Regions from separate parts of the Brevundimonas sp. BAL450 genome, predicted to be linked through region 2. Evidence: predicted binding sites of a transcription regulator. Region 2 holds the regulator's gene; each other region holds the start of a gene.
What was found. The regulator LexA, encoded in region 2, represses DNA repair genes until DNA is damaged. The targets are predictions, from matches to a motif close to ATGTTCNCNANNTGTTCT.
Positions count from the first base shown of each region.

Region 1: the regulator LexA is predicted to act here: its motif matches at 2,083-2,100, upstream of recA (recombinase RecA).
Region 3: the regulator LexA is predicted to act here: its motif matches at 5,301-5,318, upstream of IWC96_RS15935 (ImuA family protein).

Region 1 is NZ_JADWOW010000056.1:109,750-116,626, reverse strand. It holds gene IWC96_RS12150 (ATP-binding protein) at 1-2,038, shown strand, start outside; gene recA (recombinase RecA) at 2,201-3,274, shown strand; gene IWC96_RS12140 (ABC-F family ATP-binding cassette domain-containing protein) at 3,656-5,476, opposite strand; gene IWC96_RS12135 (TetR/AcrR family transcriptional regulator) at 5,581-6,138, shown strand; gene IWC96_RS12130 (multidrug efflux SMR transporter) at 6,135-6,473, shown strand; gene IWC96_RS12125 (M14 metallopeptidase family protein) at 6,483-6,877, opposite strand, start outside.
Region 2 is NZ_JADWOW010000055.1:59,608-66,484, reverse strand. It holds gene dnaE (DNA polymerase III subunit alpha) at 1-2,074, shown strand, start outside; gene lexA (transcriptional repressor LexA) at 2,224-2,919, opposite strand; gene trpC (indole-3-glycerol phosphate synthase TrpC) at 3,009-3,803, opposite strand; gene trpD (anthranilate phosphoribosyltransferase) at 3,800-4,828, opposite strand; gene IWC96_RS10670 (aminodeoxychorismate/anthranilate synthase component II) at 4,832-5,422, opposite strand; gene IWC96_RS10665 (peptidoglycan-binding protein) at 5,538-5,732, shown strand; gene IWC96_RS10660 (hypothetical protein) at 5,778-6,386, shown strand; gene trpE (anthranilate synthase component I) at 6,387-6,877, opposite strand, start outside.
Region 3 is NZ_JADWOW010000043.1:75,802-82,678, reverse strand. It holds gene IWC96_RS05320 (fumarylacetoacetate hydrolase family protein) at 1-666, shown strand, start outside; gene maiA (maleylacetoacetate isomerase) at 663-1,298, shown strand; gene IWC96_RS16200 (universal stress protein) at 1,700-2,584, opposite strand; gene IWC96_RS05305 (hypothetical protein) at 2,858-3,451, opposite strand; gene IWC96_RS05300 (GreA/GreB family elongation factor) at 3,426-3,845, opposite strand; gene IWC96_RS05295 (trimeric intracellular cation channel family protein) at 4,218-4,865, opposite strand; gene IWC96_RS15935 (ImuA family protein) at 5,321-6,094, shown strand; gene IWC96_RS05290 (DNA polymerase Y family protein) at 5,991-6,877, shown strand, end outside.

The DNA.
Region 1 (6,877 bases), on a different contig from region 2:
GCTGGAGCGTCTGGCCGAGATGGACAGCCGCATTCCCGATGATCGTCCCTATTCCCGCACGGCCCACGCCGGCCTGTGGGAGATGACCGGCATCGGACTGATGAAGCTGAACGACGTGGCCGGGGCCACCGCCGCCTTCGGCCGGTACGAGATCGACTACAACAAGCCCGAGTACCCCCGTCCCGATTTCGACAGCCTCTACAACCTGGCGCGCCTGTCGACCCAGATCGGCGACACGGAGACGGCCCACGCCCTCTTTCTGGCCCATCGCCGCCTGGCGCAGCGCACCGGGCTGGAGAGCCTGATCGTCTATGACGCCAATCTCTGCGCCATGACGGCCGAGGCGCGGCGGGCCTGGCGCGATGTGCTGGCGTGCCTCGAACCCTATGGCGAAAACCTGGGCGCGGCCGATTTCCTGGCGCCCCAGATGCTGCCGCGTCGGGCCATCGCCCGGGCGCGGCTGGGCATGGCCGAGGCGGCGGCGCGGGACATGGCGCGCATCGAGGCCTTGCAGGCGGCCGGCGAGTTCCGCGAGGAGGGCGTCTCCCGCGTGCCCCTGGCCCGGGCCGAGCTGCTGTTCGCCCAGGGCCGCAACGCCGAAGCCTACCGCGTGCTGCGCGACCATTTCGTGGACAATGAGGTGGCCACCGCGCGCCGCTTCAGCGCCGGCATCAATCAGGTCACCGGCGACATGCAGGCCCAGCTGGAGGAGCGCCGCCGCCAGCTCGAGATGACCCAGACCAACGCCGGGCTCCAGCAGGACGTGATCCAGTCCCAGCGCTGGATCGTCGGCATCGCCATCGTGTTCCTGCTGTGCGCGACGGGCGTCCTCATCTGGCAGCTGCGCCAGAGCCGGCATTTGCGCGAGTCCCGCCTCAGGGCCCACCAGGCCAACGACGCCAAGTCCGCCTTCCTGGCCAATATGAGCCACGAGATCAGGACGCCGCTGAACGGGGTCGTGGCCATGGCCGACGCCCTGGCGCGGGCGGACCTGACCCCGCGCGAGCACGAAATGGCCGAGGTCATCCGCTCCTCCGGCAAGACCCTGGAGCGCCTGCTGTCCGACATCCTGGACAGCGCCAAGATCGAGTCCGGCCAGATCACCGTGGAGCGGGCGCCGTTCCATCTGGGCGAGGCGGTGCACGACATCACCACCCTGTGGGGGCTGCGCGCCGAGGAGAAGGACGTGCTGCTGACCGCCCACATCGATCCAGCCGTGGACCGGGTGGTGAACGGCGACGCGGTGCGGGTGCGCCAGATCCTGGCCAATCTGGTCTCCAACGCCCTGAAGTTCACCAGCCAGGGCCAGATCACCCTGACGGTGGAGCCCGGCGAAGGCGACTGTGTGCGGTTCTCGGTCAGGGACACCGGCATCGGCTTCGACGCGGAACAGAAGGCGCGCATCTTCGGCCGCTTCCAGCAGGCTGACGGCTCCATCACCCGTCGCTTCGGCGGCACCGGCCTGGGCCTGGCCATCTCCCGCGATCTGGCCCGGCTGATGGGCGGGACACTGGACTGCGACAGCACGCCGGGCGCAGGCTCCACCTTCTGGTTCGCGATTCCCCTGCCGGCCGCCGAGGCTGAAACGGTCCCGGCCGCCGCCCCGGTGGACCGCGCCGACCTGACGGCCATGCCGCTGAGGGTGCTGCTGGCCGACGACCATCCCGCCAACCGCAAGGTGATCGAGGTGATGCTGTCCCAGACGGCCATGGACCTGACGGCGGTGGCGGACGGCGCCGAGGCGGTGCGGGCCTATGGCGAGGCCGACTGGGACCTGGTGCTGATGGACATGCAGATGCCGGTCATGGACGGCCTGACCGCCACCCGCGAAATCCGCACCCTGGAGATCGAGCGCGCCCGCCCGCGCACGCCGATCCTGATGCTGACCGCCAACGCCCTGGACGAGCATGTCCAGGCCGGGCGCGAGGCGGGCGCCGACGGCCACCTGGCCAAGCCCATCACCTTCGCGGGCCTGTTCGAGGCCATGGGTGAAGCCCTGGCCGGATACGACGAGGCGAGACAAACCCAGGCGGTTTGAACGGCCTGCTCCATCTCTGTCAAAATCGGACGTACCTGCAAAAAAGAACATATTGCGAACGAGAACAAACCATGCACATATGGCGTCAGTCGCAGGGGCGGGTCGGTAGCGGGCCTCTTCCGGAACGACAGACGGGGAATCGTGGCAAAAGGACCGAAAGTAATGGCGCAGGCGGCATTGAAACTCGTGGGCAAGGAAGACGGCGACAAGGCCAAGGCGCTGGAAGCGGCGCTGGCTCAGATTGACCGGGCGTTCGGCAAGGGCTCGGTGATGAAGCTCGGCAAGGGCGGGGTTGTGGCGGAGATCGCCAGCGTCTCGACCGGCTCGCTGGGCCTGGACATGGCCCTGGGCATCGGCGGCCTGCCCTATGGACGGGTGATCGAGATCTTCGGCCCGGAATCCTCGGGCAAGACGACCCTGGCCCTGCACACCGTGGCCGAGATCCAGAAGGCGGGCGGCACCGCGGCCTTCGTGGACGCCGAGCACGCCCTGGACCCCAGCTACGCCCAGAAGCTGGGCGTCAACCTGGACGACCTGCTGGTCAGCCAGCCGGACAACGGCGAGCAGGCGCTGGAGATCACCGACACCCTGGTGCGTTCGGGCGCCGTGGACATCGTGGTGGTGGACTCCGTCGCCGCCCTGACGCCGCGCGCCGAGATCGAGGGCGAGATGGGCGACAGCCTGCCGGGCCTTCAGGCGCGCCTCATGAGCCAGGCGCTGCGCAAGCTGACCGCCTCCATCTCGCGCACCAACTGCATCGTCATCTTCATCAACCAGATCCGGCACAAGATCGGGGTGATGTACGGCTCGCCCGAAACCACCACCGGCGGCAACGCCCTGAAGTTCTACGCCTCGGTGCGTCTGGATATCCGCCGCACCGGCGCCATCAAGAACCGCGACGAGGTGGTGGGCAACACCACCCGCGTGAAGGTGGTCAAGAACAAGGTGGCCCCGCCGTTCCGCGAGGTGATCTTCGACATCATGTACGGCGAGGGCATCTCCAAGATCGGCGAGATCATCGATCTGGGCGTCAAGGCCGAGGTGATCGAGAAGTCCGGCTCATGGTTCAGCTATGACAGCCAGCGCATCGGTCAGGGCCGCGAGAACGTGCGCGAGTTCCTGAAGCAGAACCCCGACATCGCCGCCTCCATCGAAAAGGCCGTCCGCGCCCATTCGGGCCAGATCGCCGAGGAGATGCTGGGCGCCCCTGAGCCCGAGGAAGGCCAGGACGACTGATCCCTTCTCTCGATGGGAGAAGGGGACCCCGCGCACCGGACCGCGCAGCGATCCGGTTCTGGCGCGGGGGATGAGGTCCGGTTGATCACCACGATCAGCCAGCCTCGTCCCGCGCCGGGGCCTCAAGAGACACTCCGTCCGGCTGGTCCTCGCGACCCGCCGCCGACCCCGCGGGGATCGGGCCGGACGGACGTGCTGGCCGTCGGGGGAAACCCCGGCGGCCTTTTTCGTGGGCCATCTCCTGCCCCGGAGCGCAGCGAACGGGGGAGGGGGACCGCAAGCGGTGGAGGGGGGCAAATTCAAGCGCCGGCGTCCGGGTCGCCCCCTCCACCATCCTTCGGATGGTCCCCCTCCCCCGCAGGCGGGGGAGGAAGGCCTGGTTCACCCCGCGAGCGCGGCCTTCTTCTCCTCCAGCTCCAGCCATTCGGTCTCGGCGGCGTCGATCTGGTCGCGCAGGGCCTGCAGTTCGTCGGTCAGGCGCTGGAAGGCGGCGGGGTCGCGGGCGTAGAGGTCCGGGTCGGCCAGTTTCGCCTCTTTCGCGGCGATGGCGGCGGGCGCCTCGGCCATCAGCCGCTCGATCTCCTCCAGCCGACGGGCGTCCTTGTAGGACAGCTTGCGGGTGGGCGCGGCGGGGGCCGGTTTGGCGGCCGCCGGCTTCGCAGGAGCGGCGGGCGCGGCGGTGGACGCCTTGTCTTCGCTCAGGAACCCCGGGTTCTGGCGCACGAAATCTGTCCAGCCGCCGGGGGTCTCCACAACCCCGCCCCGGCCGTTCAGGGCGATGGTGGAGGTGGCCAGGCGGTCGACGAAATCCCGGTCGTGGCTGACGAGGATCAGGGTCCCGTCATAGTCCGCCAGCAGCTCCTCGAGCCGGTCGAGCGTGTCCATATCCAGGTCGTTGGTGGGCTCATCGAGGATCAGCAGATTGGCGGGCTGGGCCAGGGCGCGGGCCAGCAGCAGCCGGTTGCGCTCGCCGCCGGACAGGGTCGAGACCGGCTGGCGCAGCTGGCCGTCGGTGAACAGGAAGTCCTTGGCGTAGGCGGCCACATGCTTGGGCGTGCCGCGCACCATGATGGAGTCGCCGCCGCCCGGCGTCAGGGCGTCGCGCAGGGTCATGTCGCCGGTCAGCTCGGCCCGGGCCTGATCCAGATAGACCGGCTCCAGACCCACGCCCAGCTTGACCGACCCGGAGTCGGGCTCCAGCTCGCCCAGCATCAGCTTGACCAGGGTGGTCTTGCCGGCGCCGTTGGGCCCGACGATGGCGATGCGGTCGCCGCGCAGGATGCGGGTGGTGAAGGGCGGCAGGATGACCCGATCGCCGAACGCCTTGGTCACCCCGCGCAGTTCGGCCACCCGCTTGCCGGACTGGCCGCCGGAATCCACGTCCAGGGACAGTTCGCGGGGCTGGTCGCGCAGACGCTCGGAGCGGTCGGCGCGCATGGCGCGCAGCTGGCGGGCGCGGCCCTCGTTGCGGGTGCGGCGGCCGGTGATGGAGCGGTAGAAGGCGTGGGTCTCGGCCTCGATGGCCTTGGACAGGCGGCGCAGGGATTCGGCCTCCTCGGCCGTGACCTGATCCGCCCAGGCGTCGAAATGCTCGAAGCCCCGGTTCAGGGTGCGCACCTGGCGCCCCTCCAGCCAGTAGCAGGTGTTGGTGACCTTGTTCAGAAAGGCGCGGTCGTGGCTGACGGTCAGCACGGCCATGCGGGACGCGGCCAGCTCCTGCTCCAGCCGCTCGATGGCCAGGATGTCCAGGTGGTTGGTGGGCTCGTCCAGCAGCAGGACGTCGGGCTCCTCGGCGAAGGCCTTGGCCAGGGCGGCGCGGCGGATCTCGCCGCCCGACAGGCCGGTGGCGGCCTTGGCGGGCGACAGGCCGAAGGTCTCGAGCCAGCTTTCGGCGGTCCAGGGCTCGGCCCCGCCGGAGACGGCGTAGTCCAGAAGGGTCTCGCCGGTGATCACCGGCTCCTGCGGCACATAGGCGAAGCGGGTGCCGGTCTGGACCGTGCGGTCACCGGAGTCCGGCTCGATCATGCCCATGACCAGCCGCATCAGGGTGGACTTGCCGGCGCCGTTGCGGCCCACCAGACAGCCGCGCATGCGCGGCTCGATGGCCAGATCGACCCCCTCGAACAGGGGGCGGGGTCCGTCCTGCAGGCGGATGTCCTTGAGCGCGATGAGGGGCGGTCTTGAGGCGTTCTTGGCGGCCATGATGTTCCGTCAGATGGGGAGGCGCGCCCTATACGTCATCCGGGGCGGCCATGGCCACCGTCTCGGCGGCTTGAGGTCCAACCGTCCAGTCGGTATGGACGTCCATGATCCCCGTCCCCCGCCGCACCGCCGAACAGACCCGCCAGCTGATCCTGGACACCGCCATCGCCGTGGCCGCCGAGGGCGGGTCGCTGGCCCTGACCCTGGACGCGGTGGTCGAGCGCCTGCCGGTCAGCAAGGGCGCCCTGCTGCATCACTTCCCCACCAAGGCCGCGCTGCTGGAAGGCATGATCGACGAGCTGGCCCGCCAGCACGTGGAGGAGGTGCGGGCCGAGGCTGCGAAGGATCCGGAGGCCTATAACCGCAACGCCCGGGCCGCCATGCGGGTCAGCGTGGACAATCCGGGCGACGAGCAGGATCTGGTGCTGGGCCGCGCGGCGCTGGTGGCCTGCGCCATCGACCCGGCGCTGGCGCGGCGGTGGCGGGCGGGCACGGACGTACTGGCCGAGGATGACCCGGTCGATCCGGCGGGGCGGGACGACGCCCTGATGCTGCGGCTTCTGGCCAATGGGTTGTGGATGTCGGACCTGTTCGGCCTGTTCGACGTGACCCCGGACCAGCGCCGGGCCATCGGCGCGCTTCTGACCGGCCCGGCGAAGTGAGCCCGATCACCTGGCTGGCGCTGGGGGCCGCGATCCTGCTGGAGGTGGTGGGCACCAGCCTGCTGCAGGCCTCCCAGCAGTTCACCCGGCCCGTGCCGACCGTCGGCATGGCGGGCTGCTATCTGACCGCCTTCTATCTGCTGTCGGTGGCGCTTCGGGAGATCCCCGTTGGCCTCGCCTACGCCATCTGGAGCGGCATGGGCGTGGTGCTGATCGCCATGATCGGCTGGGTGGTGTTCAAGCAGCGGCTGGACGCCCCGGCCATCCTCGGCCTGGCCATGATCATCGGCGGCGTCATCGTCATCAACGTCTTCTCGAAGACCGTCAGCCATTGAGCCCAGGCATCACCGGGTGTGCGACGGCCCCCGGAACACGGCGTTGAGGAACAGCACGTCCAGCCCGCGCATGAAGCCCCGCGCCGAGGGGTCGTGGGCGAAGCCGATCAGCTGGCCTGAGCCCAGAGACTGGGCCACCACGGCGGGCTTGTAGGCCAGCTGGGCGCGGTTCTCGTCCCAGATGTAGCCTGCCGCGAGCAGGTCGTCGGGACCGGCGAAGCGCACCACATTGGCCCCCTGATCCAGCCGCAGGGGGGCGTAGATCTCCGAGCCCGAGGCCAGGATGTTCAGCTCCGGCGCCACCCCGGCCGCCAGCCAGTGGTCAGGGTCGGTCGTGGCGCGCAGCAGGATGCCGGGGATGGAGTCCGGGCTGCCCTCGGCCGGGCGGACGACGTTTCGCAGCT
Region 2 (6,877 bases):
TCTGGCCAAGATGGTGCCCGCCAACCCCGCCAATCCGGTAACCCTGGCCCAGGCCATCGAGATCGAGCCGCGCCTGAAGGAGGCCCGGGCCGCCGAGGCGTCGGTGCGCCACCTGCTGGACACGGCGCTGGAGCTGGAAGGGCTGTACCGCAACGCCTCGACCCACGCGGCGGGGGTGGTGATCGCCGACCGGCCGCTGACCCAGTTGGTGCCGCTGTATCAGGATCCGCGGTCCGACATTCCCGCCACCCAGTTCAACATGAAATGGGTGGAACCGGCGGGTCTCGTGAAGTTCGACTTCCTCGGCCTGAAGACCCTGACGGTGCTGGACCGCGCGCGGGGCTATCTGGAGCGGCGGGGCGCGGCGCAGGACTGGAGCCGCCTGCCGCTGGATGATGCGCGCACCTATGAGCTGATGGCCTCGGGCCAGACGGTGGGGGTGTTCCAGCTGGAATCCCAAGGCATGCGCGACACCCTGCGCAAGATGCGCTGCGGCTCCATCGAGGAGATCACGGCCCTGATCTCCCTGTATCGACCCGGCCCAATGGAGATGATCGACACCTATATCGACCGCAAATTCGGGCGGGCCGAGGTGGACTATCTGCACCCCAGCCTGACCGAGGTGCTGACCGAGACCTACGGCGTCATCATCTACCAGGAGCAGGTGATGAAGATCGCCCAGATCCTGGCCGGCTACAGCCTGGGCGAGGCCGATCTGCTGCGCCGCGCCATGGGCAAGAAGAAAAAGGAGGAGATGGACTTCCAGCGGGCGCGCTTCGCCAAGGGCGCGTCGGAAAAGGGAGTCCCGGAGGAGCAGTCGGGCGGCATCTTCGATCTGGTGGCCAAGTTCGCCGGTTACGGCTTCAACAAGTCGCACGCCGCCGCCTACGCGATGATCTCGTTCCAGACCGGCTGGCTGAAGGCCAACCATCCGGTGGAGTTCTTCGCCGCCTCCATGAGCCTGGATATCTCGAATACCGACAAGCTGGCGGTGTTCTATCAGGACGCCCGGCGCTTCGAGGTGCCGATCCGGTCGCCGGACATCAACGCCTCCTCGGCCGATTTCGACGTGGCCTTTGACGATGAGGGCAAGGGGGCGGTGCTCTATGCGCTGGGCGCCATCCGTAACGTGGGGCTGGAGGCCATGCGCCACGTGCAGGCCGTGCGGGAGGAGGGCGGGCCGTTCGCCGACATCTTCGACTTCCTCGAGCGGGTCGATCCGCGCAGCGTCAACAAGCGCGCGCTGGAGAACCTGGCCCGGTCCGGCGCCTTTGACAGCATCCATCCGAACCGGCGTCAGCTGTTCGAGCAGGCCGACAAGCTGATGGCCTATTGCCAGAGCGTGGCCGCCGAGCGCGCCTCGTCGCAGGTCAGCCTGTTCGGCGGGGATCAGGCCGGCGCCGCGCGGCCGCGACTTGCGGCGGTGGAGCCTTGGGTTGGGCCGGAGAAGCTGGACGAGGAACTGTCGGCCGTCGGCTTCTACCTGTCCGGTCACCCGCTGGAGGACATGGCCGAGGTGCTGAAGCGCCGCAAGCGCGTGACTTTCGTGGCCGAGGCCCTGGGTCTGGCCGAGGCGGGGCACGAGGCGTTCAACATGGCGGGCGTGGTGCGCCGTCGTCAGGAGCGGGCCAGCGCCCGGACGGGGGAGAAATTCGCCTTCGTCACCTTCTCGGACCCCACCGGCGAGTTCGAATGCCTGTTCCCGCCCGAGCAGCTGCGCGCCTGCCGCGAGGTGCTGGAGCCCGGCGCCGCGGTGCTGGTGCGGGTGCGGGCCAAGGCGGCGGACGGAGAGGTGCGCTTCTTCGGCGATTCCGCCAGCCCCATCGATACAGCCATGGAGCAGGCGGTCGTGGGCCTGCGCATCCATGTGTCGCCGCGCGCCGCCGAGCTGGAGGCCCTGCGCTCGCGGCTGGACCGCGCGGTCAGCGACCGGGGCGGGGAGGTGGTGCTGGTCGCCTCGCTGGAAGGACGCACCGAGGTGGATATGAAGCTGCCCGGCCGCTACCGGCTGGACGCGTCCCTGCGCGGGGCGCTGAAGTCTGCGCCGGGCGTGGTGATGCTGGAGGATGCCTGATTTCTCCGCTCATCCCGGCGAAAGCCGGGATCAAGTCCTGTCCAGCTTGACGCCGGCGTTTCAGGACTGGCGAGCGGTTGATGATCCTGATCCGCTGCAACACCCAAAGCACTGGGTCCCGGCTTTCGCCGGGATGAGCGGAATATTGTTCAGTGATACCGCCGCATGAGGCCGACCAGCTTGCCCTGGACCTCGACCTGGTCGGGGCCGAAGATGCGGGTTTCGTAGGCGCGGTTGGCGGGCTCCAGGGCTATGGATGCCCCCTTCTTTCTCAGGCGCTTGAGGGTGGCTTCCTCGCCTTCCACCAGAGCCACGACGATCTCGCCGGAACTGGCCGTGTCGACGCGCTTGATGACCACCATGTCGCCGTCGAGGATGCCGGCCTCGATCATGGAGTCGCCCTCGATCTCCAGCACATAGTGCTCTCCCGCGCCCAGCATGCTCTCGGGCACCATCAAACGGTCGCGCTCGTGCTGGATGGCGGCGATGGGCGTGCCGGCGGCGATCTTGCCCAGCAGGGGCAGTTCGCGGGTGTCGTTGGCGGGCTGGATGGCGGCGGGACGGCCCGCGCCCTCGATCACCTGGGGCGTGAAGGCGGCGCGGCCGCGTGACGGGGCCGAGGCGGTGGCCTGTTCCGGCATCTTGAGCACTTCCAGCGCCCGCGCCCGATGAGCCAGACGGCGAATGAAGCCGCGCTCCTCCAGCGCCGTGATCAGGCGGTGGATGCCCGACTTGGAGGCCAGATCCAGCGCCTCCTTCATCTCGTCGAACGAGGGCGAGACGCCCGTCTCCTTGATGCGTTCATGAATGAACATCAGGAGTTCGTGCTGCTTGCGCGTGAGCATCGGCCATCTTCCCCGCGGGCCGCTCCGGAATCACTCCGGGAACAAGCCGTGAACTGATGCCGATGTTCTGTAAGTGTTCTTCGTTAATGTCAACTTACCGACAGCAACGCTTTCGTCGCCGCCGTGACGTCGTCCTGGCGCATCAGGCTCTCGCCCACGAGGATCGCGCGGGCCCGGGCGTGAGCCACGCGGGCCACATCGGCGGGCGTGAAGATGCCGCTCTCCGCCACCAGCAGGGCGTTTGACGGGCGCAGCAAAGCCAGACGCTCGGTCGTTTCCATATCCACCTCGAAGGTCCGCAACGAGCGATTGTTGATGCCCACCAGATCAGCCTTCAGCCCGCAGGCGCGGGCCATTTCCTCTTCGTCATGTGTCTCGACCAGGGCGTCCATGCCGAATCGCGCCGCCTCGGCCATCAGCTCGGCGGCCAGGGTGTCGTCGATCATGGCGAGGATGACGAGGATGCAGTCGGCGCCCAACGCCCGGCTCTCGGCCACCTGCCACGGGTCGACGAGAAAATCCTTGCGCAAACAGGGCAGGGCGGTGGCCTCGCGGGCGGCGCCCAGATAGGCGTCGTCGCCCTGGAAGCTGGGGCCGTCGGTCAGCACCGACAGGCAGGCCGCGCCGCCGGCTTCGTACGCTTTCGCCAGCGCGGGCGGGTCGAAGTCCGGACGGATCAGGCCCTTGGACGGGCTGGTTTTCTTGATCTCCGCGATCAGGGCCGGGCGGTCGGGCGCAGCCTTGTCCTCAAGCGCCTGACGAAAGCCGCGCGGCGGCGAGGCGGCGGCGGCCAGCGCCTCGATGTCGGTCTGGGAGCGAGCGGCCTTGCGCGCCGCCACGTCCTCGCGCTTGTAGGCGGCGATGCGGCTCAGAACGTCGGTCACGCGGCGGCCTCTTCCTCATTGGTGATGCGCACAAGCGCGTCCAGGGCGGCGCGGGCGCGTCCGTCGTCGATGGCGGCGGCGGCCAGGGCCGCGCCCTGGGCCAGATCATCGGCCTTGTCGCTGACCACCAAGGCGGCTGCGGCGTTCAGCAGCACGATGTCGCGATAGGGACCGGCGGCGCCGTCCAGCAGGGCGGTCAGGGCGCGGGCGTTGTGGGGGCCGTCGCCGCCCATCAGATCGTCCATCGCGGCCTCGGGCAGGCCTGCGTCGGCGGCGGTGACGGTGAAGCGGCGCACGGCCCGGTCCCGCCATTCCGCGATCTCGGTGGCCCCCGTGGTGGTCAGCTCGTCCAGACCCTGGCCATGCACGGTCCAGGCGCGCACAGCGCCCAGACGGCCCAGGACCTCGGCCAGCGGCTCGAGCAGGCGCGGATCATAGACGCCCATGACCTGACGCTTCGCCGTCGCAGGGTTCGAAAGCGGGCCCAAGAGGTTGAAAACCGTACGGAAGCCGATGTCGGCGCGCACCGGCGCCACATGCTTCATGGCGCTGTGGTGGGCAGGGGCGAACAGGAAGGCGATGCCGGCCTCGTCAAGCGCGCGGCGCTGCCGGGCGGGGGAGGCGGCCAGATTCACGCCCAGCGCGGCCAGCACGTCGGAGGAGCCGGATTTCGAGCTGACGGCCCGGTTGCCGTGCTTTGCGACCTTCAGCCCCGCGCCCGCCAGCACCAGCGCCGAAGCGGTGGAGATATTGAAGGTGTGCAGGCCCGATCCGCCGGTGCCGCAAGTGTCGATCACCTCATAGGGCAGGTCCAGCTTCAGGGCCGCGGCGCGCATTTCCGTGGCGAAGGCGGCGATTTCCTCCACCGTTTCGCCGCGCAGACGCAGGGCGGTGACGGCGGCGGCCATCTGGGCGGGGGTGGGCTCGCCGCGCAGGCAGGCGGCGAAGAAGGCCCGCGCCTCATCGGCGGTCAGGGCGCGGCCGTCGGCCAGCTTTGACAGGATGGGCTTGAAGGCGTCCGACATGGCTCAGGCGGCGGCCAGACGGCGCACGCCGGCGATGTCGAGGAAGTTGGCCAGCAGGTCGTGGCCGCGCTCGGTGGCGATGGATTCGGGGTGGAACTGGACCCCGTGGATCGGGCGGGTGCGGTGCGCCAGGCCCATGATCTCGCCGTCGGCGGTCCAGGCGGTGACCTCCAGCACGTCGGGCAGGCTTTCACGCTCCACCGCCAGGCTGTGATAGCGGGTGGCGGTGAACGGATCGGGCAGGCCTCGGAACACGCTCTTGCCCTCATGCCGGATGGGCGAGGTCTTGCCGTGCATCAGGGTCTTGGCCCGGATCACCTTGCCGCCGAAGGCCTGACCCATGGCCTGGTGGCCGAGGCAGACGCCGAAGATGGGCAGGCTGTCGGGGGCCTTGGCCAGCACATCGAGGCAGATGCCGGCCTGATCCGGCGCGCAGGGGCCGGGGGACAGCAGCACCGCATCGGGGTTCAGCGCCAGCGCCTCGTCGGCGCTCAAGTCGTCATTGCGGATGACATGCGTCGGCGCGCCCAGTTCCGCCAGATAGTGGACCAGGTTGTAGGTGAAGCTGTCGTAGTTATCGACGACCAGGATCATGATGCGGCTGTTCTAGGCCGGGTGCATCGCCTCGCCAAGGAGAATGCTCCTGTCCCGGAAAGGGAAAGCTAACGGGTGCGTCCTAATCTCTGCGGGCAACAAGCGGAGAGGGGCCATGACCGAGGCCGACGCCATCCAACGTGCTCGTGAACTTCTGGGGCCGCCGCCGGCCCGTGATCCGGCCATGGGCGCGCTGGGCGCGGCCCTGCTGGCGGCCGTGTCCGCCCTGGTGATGGCCGGTGCGGTGATCATGGGGCCGGGGTTCGAGGTGGATCCGTCTTCGCCGGGCGTGATGCGCGGTTTCGACTGAGTCTGGCCCGGCGTCTGCTGGCCCGGCGCTTGCTTGAAACACGGCATGCGCACCATTCTGACACTCTCCGCCGTCGTCGTCCTGGCCGCCGCCTGCGCGCCGAGGCCGCACCCTTATCCGGTCGCCGAGGCGCCGTATCTGCTTCACGTGCCTGCGCCGGGGACGGATTACCGCTATCGCAGCGGGCCCCAGGGCTTCGGCCGCACCGGGCCGGTGTACGCACCCGGACCGGCGGATGGTCCCTATGGTCCTCGCTATGGCGGACACGGCGAAGGCTATCAGGGCCCTGCACCCCATGGCCCGCGGCCCGGCTATGGCGGCTACGGCTATGAGTCTGAGGCCTATGGCTATGGCCCGCGCGTCCGTGGGTATTCAGACGGCTATGCCTGGGGCGATCGGCGCCATTCGGTCCGCGGCGGATCCAGCTATGAAAGCCGCGAGATGATGACCGAGGAGACCTACATCACCGGCGGAGTCATCGTGGAGCGCGAAGGGCCGCGGGCGCCGCACCGGCCTGCGCCTTACCCGGACACGTCGGGATACCAGTCTTACCCCGGGCCTTACGCCCAATCTCCGCGGTATGAGTCGCCGCGTGTCGAAACGCCGCCGACCCCGCGGCCCTATCCCGATGCGGGCCCCGAGCCCTTCTACTGATCAGCCGAAGCGCCAGGCTTCCTCGGCGGCGGCCTTGAGGGCGCGGGACTTGTGCAGGGTCTCTTCGTATTCGGCCTTGGGGTCGCTGTCGGCGACCACGCCGGCGCCCGCCTGAACATGCATCATGCCGTCCTTGAACAGGGCGGTGCGCAGGACGATGCAGGCGTCGATCTCGCCGCCTGACGAGATGTAGCCCGCCGCACCGGCGTAGCCGACGCCGCGTTTGACCGGCTCCAGCTCGTCGATGATCTCCATGGCCCGCACCTTGGGCGCCCCCGACAGGGTGCCGGCGGGCAGGGCGGCCAGCAGGATGTCCACCGGATGCAGGTCCGGCCGGGCCTTGCCCGTGACGTTGGAGACCAGATGCATGACGTGACTGTAGCGCTCCACGAAGAAGCTCTTCGTCACCTTGACCGAGGCCGGTTCGGCAACCCGGCCCACGTCGTTGCGGCCCAGATCCACCAGCATCAGATGCTCGGCCCGCTCCTTGG
Region 3 (6,877 bases), on a different contig from region 2:
CTCGCGCCCACCTCATCGGGCGAACAGTTCCCGGTGCGTCGGGTGTTCTGCGTCGGGCGAAACTACGCCGCACATGCCCGCGAGATGGGCCGCGACCCTGACCGTGAGCCGCCCTTCTTCTTCACGGCCTGGGCCGAGACCGTCGTCCCCGACGGCTCCACAATCGCCTACCCCCAGAAGACCTCGAACTATCACTATGAGGCCGAGCTCGTGGTCGCTATCGGCCGTTCCGGGCGGGATATCTCGGTGGAAAACGCCCTGGATCACGTCTGGGGCTACGCCGCCGGCCTGGACATGACCCGCCGCGATCTTCAGCTCGAAGCCCGCGAACAGGGACGCCCCTGGGACACCGGCAAGAACGTGGAGCAGTCGTCGCCGCTGGGCCTGATTCACAAGGCCGGCGACGGTGATTTCACCCCGGATCACGGCGCCATTCGCCTGACGCAGAACGGCGATGTGCGTCAGGAAGCCGATCTGGCGGACCTGATCTGGCCTGTGGCTGACGTCATCGCCTATCTGTCGACCCTGTACCGGATTGAACCCGGCGACCTGATCTATACCGGCACCCCCGCCGGCGTGGGCGCCGTGGTCCAAGGCGACGAGATCGTCGTCAGCATCGATGGCCTGACGCCGCTCAAGGTCACGGTGGGACCGCCAGCCCCATGACGGTTCTGCACGGCTATTTCCGCTCCACCGCCTCGTGGCGGGTGCGCATCGCCCTGGCCCTGAAGCATGTGGAGCACCAGAAGGCCTTCCATCATCTGCGCAAGGGCGAGCATCGCGAGCCAGGCTATCTGGCGCTGAACCCACAGGGCTTGCTGCCGGCGCTGGAACTGGACGATGGTTGCGTCCTCACCCAGTCCTTGGCGATTTGCGAGTATCTGGACGATCTCCTCCCCGAGCCGCCGCTGCTGCCTCGCGGTCCCTATGACCGGGCGCGCGTCAGGGCCATGGCCCAGGTGATCGCGTGCGACATCCATCCGGTGCAGAACCTCAAGGTGCTGGCGCGCCTGCGTGAGAACGGCCTGACCGATGACGCCGTTCAGGAATGGGCCCGCTTGACCATCGACGAAGGGCTGACCGCCTTCGCCGCCCTTCTGGACCAGGGCTCGCAAGGCGCGTTCTGTTTCGGGGATCAACCGGGGCTGGCAGATCTGTGCCTAATTCCACAATTGGGCAACGCCCGCCGCTTCGGCGTCCAACTGCGCTGGCCGCGCCTCCAGGAAATCGAGAACGCCTGCGCCGCATTGCCCGCTTTCCAGACCGCACGCCCGGACGCCCAACCCGACGCTGAGTGAGCCGTAAGGACGAACTCGCCCTCTCTCTTGCTCTCACCGCGCCTAATTTTTACGCGTCCGCCGGAAGGGAAAGTGATGGCACTCATGGTCTCTCCTCGATCAGCCGCCGGATCGGCGATGAGGGAAGAGACGTTTGGTAAGGCCGGGGCGGTCGTTCAGGTTCCTACGCTTTCACCAGATTCCGAGCGACGCCTTTTCAGGTCGGCTTGGCGCCAGAAGCAGACGTCGGGCCGGGGCCTGAAAGCTGACCTTTTGTTGAGCGCACCAACGTTGCGCAGGGCCGCTACCGTTACGATCATGGCCATTTGGACTCCGCTGTTGACCGGACGGGCCAGCTTCAACGAACAACCGAGTGGCCGCCGACGGTCGAAGGGCGGCCTTGAAGGGCGGAATCCTGACGGCTAGCCGGCGTCCCGTTCTCGCTCCGGCCTGATAACCAGCACGTCCGCGGGAACAGCCTGGACTATCCTGGGGCCCTTACCCTTCACGACCGTATGAAAGAGCCGGCCGCGCTCGTAAGCGCCTATTACCGTCAGGTCGGCCGCCTTCTCACGAACGTAGCTGCTGAGCATGACTTCGGGAGCACCATGCTCGATCAGCGTGTCGATGCGGCCCCGGATGTCGTCCGGAATGACCGCTTCGGAAAGGGACTCACGGATCGCCTCCCTCTCCATTTCCCCGAAAGCGTCGCTGAGAGGCGAGTTCAGGAACAGCCTGCCATAGGCGATCTCGTGAGCGTGCATGAGAGCGAATTCGGCGTCCGGGAAGAGGCGCACGGCGACTTCCAGTCCGTGCCGGGCCTCGGGGGTAAAATCCTCGCCGATAACCACTCTCTGATAGGGACCGTGCGGACGCCGTTTTACGACCAGGACGGAGGCGGGACACCGCCTGAACAGTTCATCGATCGTTTTTCCCAGATCTCCGAATGGCTCGGGCCGCCGCCCGCCGACGACGACCAGATCAGGCATTTCGCGCGCGACGATCTTAAGGATCGACGCCAGGACCGGGCCTTCCTCGACGTGGAAGCGCAGGTTGGGGCAGGGTCCGTAGATGTCCTCTCGGATCTGGCGCTCGACGACAGCCGCCATGTCCGGAGGCCAGCGCCACGATGGAAGGCCCCGACTGTCAGAAAGGGCTGAACTCTCTTCCAGAACATGCACGACGTGCAGTTCTGCCTTCCAGGTGTTGGCGAGTTGAACCGCCCGGTCCAGCGCACGATCACTTCGTCCGCTCAGGTCAGTTGCAAGAAGGATTTTCCCGGGAGGGTTCTCGTGCCATTCGTTCACTTTTAGAACTCCTGCCTGTTCTGTGGATTTTTCTTGCTTTGATTCAAGGTAGGGCTTCACCCACGGGGATCAACGGCGTGTCGGGTTCGCCACGCGTCGGACGTCAGACGAACAGCACGAGCCCTGCGCCGGCGGCGACCAGCATCAACAGGGTGAGAACCCAGACTCTTCCACCCCCGGATCGCCGGGCCTGGAGCCTAGGCCCGGGTCGCATGTAGAAGGGTGGTCGCGGCCGCCCGACTTCGGTCCCTACGATGTTGTGTCTCTCTCTCATCAGGCCGCTCGCTTCAGAAATGAGTTGAACCAGCGAGGCAGCGCGCCCCACGACCATCCGGACGACAGGTCTTCGGATCGGTCCCGAAGTCGGGGGACGGAGCAGAGCATGGTCAGCCGAGTATCGTCGCTCGCGGGTATGTCGGGATGATCCCAAAGCAGCTCCTGCAGGATCGCATCCTGCAGAAGGCGCTCCGGCAGGAGGTCGAACCGCGCTTCCCGGCCCAGACGTCGCGCGTGCCCCTCCTCGATCTGTCCTACCAGCGCCACGGTCTCGGACGACCGGCGAGGCCCTCGTCCAAAGACGCTCCGGGCGATCCGGGCGCGTTCGGCAGGCCGGTCAGACAGGTCGATCAGGGACGCATCGGGGTCGCCCGGCGACGCGCCGCGCTCGAGCGCGAGCGAGATCAGCTGGTCACGCCCGACGGGGGATAGGGCCAGTTCGGCCGCTCTCGCGAGCAGCAGCTCGCGATGCGCCACACCGGGCCGCCTGGTTTCAAGATCAATGCGCTCCCAGCGCGCTGCGCAGAGCGCTTCCGACGATGCGGCCGCGAGCAGCCGGGCGTCGCTATCCGACGTGCGGGGCATGGTCATTCACCACATCCAGGACCTTAAGCCGGTGCGGCCGGCCCCTGTCATCTGTCCAGTCGAACTCGGCGTCCGTCGTCAGGCCCAGCAAGGCGGCGCCGACCAGACTGAGGACGGAAACGCAGCGCTTGTCGATGTCCGAATCGGCAGGCAGGACGAGCTGGATTTCGCGGGTCTGGCCGGACCCCTGATCCTCGTAGGTGACCCGGCTCCCGATCCGGCAGAAGGGCCGACCGTTGAAAAATTCGCCCACGACCACGGCCCGGTCGAGTTCCTCCCCCAGCAATTTCGCGGCGGCGGAGGTCGGTCTATGACCGACCATCGACTCAAGAAGTTCGAGATCGCTCGTTGTGATGAGAAGTCGCGGCTTCTTGATCGTTCTGGATTTGGTTTTCGTCATCGTATTGTCCGGTTCTGTGAATTTTAACGCAACCCATCGGGGCGTGCGCCTCCGAGGCGCGCAGCGTTCAGGTTGTTGTAAAAAATTCTGGACTTCCGAACACGCGTCGGGAATGGCCGAAGTTATCGCGCCGCTGATTTCAATCTAATGCGTGCAGGAAGGCAGTCCCCAAACTCTGAGCTTTCGCTCAAGACGAGTTTGGGGCTAGACGCCTCCGACGAAGCGTCCGGCGTGAAGCGTATTCCGCGAAGGGATGGCGTATTTCCACATAACGAAGCGATAGTGCGCTCCCAGAGCGTCAATTGTCAACTTAAGGGCGGGCCGCCGAATTCTACAGCACACTTGTCTAAAGCCCGGCAGTATCAAAACGGTCTAGCTCCGCCCGGGTGCTGCGACAGGCAGTCTCCACCCTCGTCGGATCGCCGCCACCCGCAGGCTGAAACAGGCTAGGCCGCCGGCTAGCGCCGTGACCAGTATGGGCAAATTCAGCAGACTGCCCCCGGCCACGATCCCCGCCCCGAGCAGCGCGGCAACCGCATACAGGTCCGACCGAAGGACCGCCGGAATTTCCGCCAGCAGGACGTCGCGCGCGACACCTCCCCCAATGCCCGTCAGCATCCCCAGCAGGGCAGCCATCGCCGGGCTCAAGCCAAAGGCGAGGGCCTTCTCCGTGCCGGCGACCGCGAACAGCGCCAAGCCCATCGCGTCCAGCATGCGGACGGGATTGCGCACTTTCTCAATCAGGGACGACCAGAAGAAGACGATGGCTCCGGCCGTCAGGGACACCGCCAGATACCGCCAGTCCTGCAAGGCCGCGGGCGGCGTCGCACCGATCAGCAAGTCCCGGGCTATGCCCCCGAACGTGGCGGCCGCGAAGGACAGCACGAGCACGCCAAACAGATCGAGCCGCCGCCGCACGCCCGCCATGGCCCCGCTGAGGGCAAAGGCGAATGTCCCGCAGAGATCCAAGACCAGCACGAGTGTGCGCAGAAGCTCGTCTGTTCCGTCGGTCTGGATCACGATGGTCAATCCTTGGCATTAATCGGCTAGCGCCATCGGCCTTATAGATCGTCTGACTGACCGATATCATAGCGCACTGGAGCCTTGACTGCTCTTCAGCTGATGGGCGGAACGCTCTGTGGCTCGCCGCCAAATGACATCCGATGCTTGCTCAGTGCCCGAAAAGCGGACGTGCCAACCGCCGCAATGAGCCCGAAGCAGACTTTGTGCGGGCCTCTGGTTCCGATCCCCGTGTTCGCACCAACCTATTAGATCATTAGGCCTAGAGTTCATGGCCGCCAGCCTTGAGCGGCGTTTATCGTCAGGAGCGATCATTGGGCGTTCGTATGCAAACGAGCCCCACTCGCTCTCAAAGCCCAAGCCCAATCCCTGGCGGCCGCTGCTTCCCTTGAATTCCTCCGCTTGACTCTGATGGCTGAAGAGGAGGCATATAGAGGAACATACCAGGAACATTTATGCCTCCGCCCCTCGCCCTTCACCATCTGCGCCGCCAGCTTTCAGCTCTGGAGCCCAGGCAGTGCGCGTCCGTGCGGTCCTTTCGGCTGGGGGTAGAGGCGCTGGATGAGCGGCTGGGGGCGGTGAGGGCCGATGCGGTGCACGAGGTTCTGCCCGAGGCGCCGCGTCAGGCGGTGGCGGCGCAGGGGTTCGCCCTGGGTCTGGCGTCCCGGGCTTCGGCGGGCGCGATGGTGTGGATCCTTCAGACAATGGGGCGATCCGAGATGGGGGAGCCCTTTGGCCCCGGGCTGTCGGCCTGGGGCCTGGATCCGGGCGCTCTGATCCTGGTGCGGGTGTCCGACGCCGCGTCCCTGCTGGCGGCGGGCGAGGAGGCGCTACGCAGCGGGGCGGCGGGCGCGGTGATCATGAGCGGCTGGGGCGAGGCCAGGGTCCACGGCCTGACCGCCAGCCGGCGACTGATGATGGCGGCGCGCAGCGGCTCGACCCTGGGCCTGCTGGTGCGGGCCAACGCCGAGCCGGCGCCCAGCGCGGCGGAGACCCGCTGGTCCATCGCCTCGGCCCCGTCAGCGCCCCTAGCCGCCAATGCGCCGGGAAGACCCGCTTTTCGCGCGCGGCTGTTGCGCAGCCGGTCCGGCGCGCCGCCCGGCGAATGGACCATGGAGTGGGATCGTGAGACGCGCAGTTTCGTCACGCCGTCGGCATCTGGCGGTCTGGTTTCCCGTCCTGCCGACCGACCGGCTGCGGCGGGAACAGGCCGATCCCGCGCCGCCTGAGCATCTCGTGGTTCTGGTGGACAAGGACCGGGGCGCCCTGCGTCTGACGGCGGCGAACCCGGCCGCCCTGTCGCTGGGACTGTCGCCCGGCATGACCCTGGCCGACGCCCAGGCGCGGGTACCCGGGATCGCGGCGGTTCCCCACGACGGCGAGGCCGACGCCCGACTGCTGCGCGCGGTGCTGGAGGATTTCGACCGTTTCACCCCCATGGCGGCGCTGGACGCGCCCAACGGCCTGATGCTGGACGTGACCGGCTGCGCCCATCTGTTCGGCGGCGAGGCGCGGATGGTCGGCGTGGTCAGGGCCCGGGCTGAACGCCTCGGGCTGCAGGTCCGGCTGGCCCTCGCCCGCACGCCCCAGACCGCCCGCGCCTTGGCCCGGTTCGGTCCCGGCGGCGTCGCGCCGGAGGGTCAGGACGCGGCCCTCGCCCGCTGCCTGCCCGTGGCCGCCATGGAGCTGGCCCCGCGCGATCATCAGGCCATCCGCCGCGCGGGGCTGAAGACCCTCGGCGATCTGGACGCCCGGCCCCGGGCGCCGCTGGCCGCCCGCTTCGGCGCCGATTTCCCGGACCGGCTGGACCGGGTGATGGGCCGGGTGGATGTGCGCATTACCCCCCACCGTCCGGCGGCGCCGGTCACCGTTGACCGGGTGCTCGCCGAACCCATCACCGATCTGGACGCGGTGCACGCCGTCATCGCCGACCTGCTGAAGGGCGCCGAACAGCAGCTCGAGACCCGGGGTCAGGGCGCACGGCGCTTTGTTCTGAGCCTTTACCGCTTGGA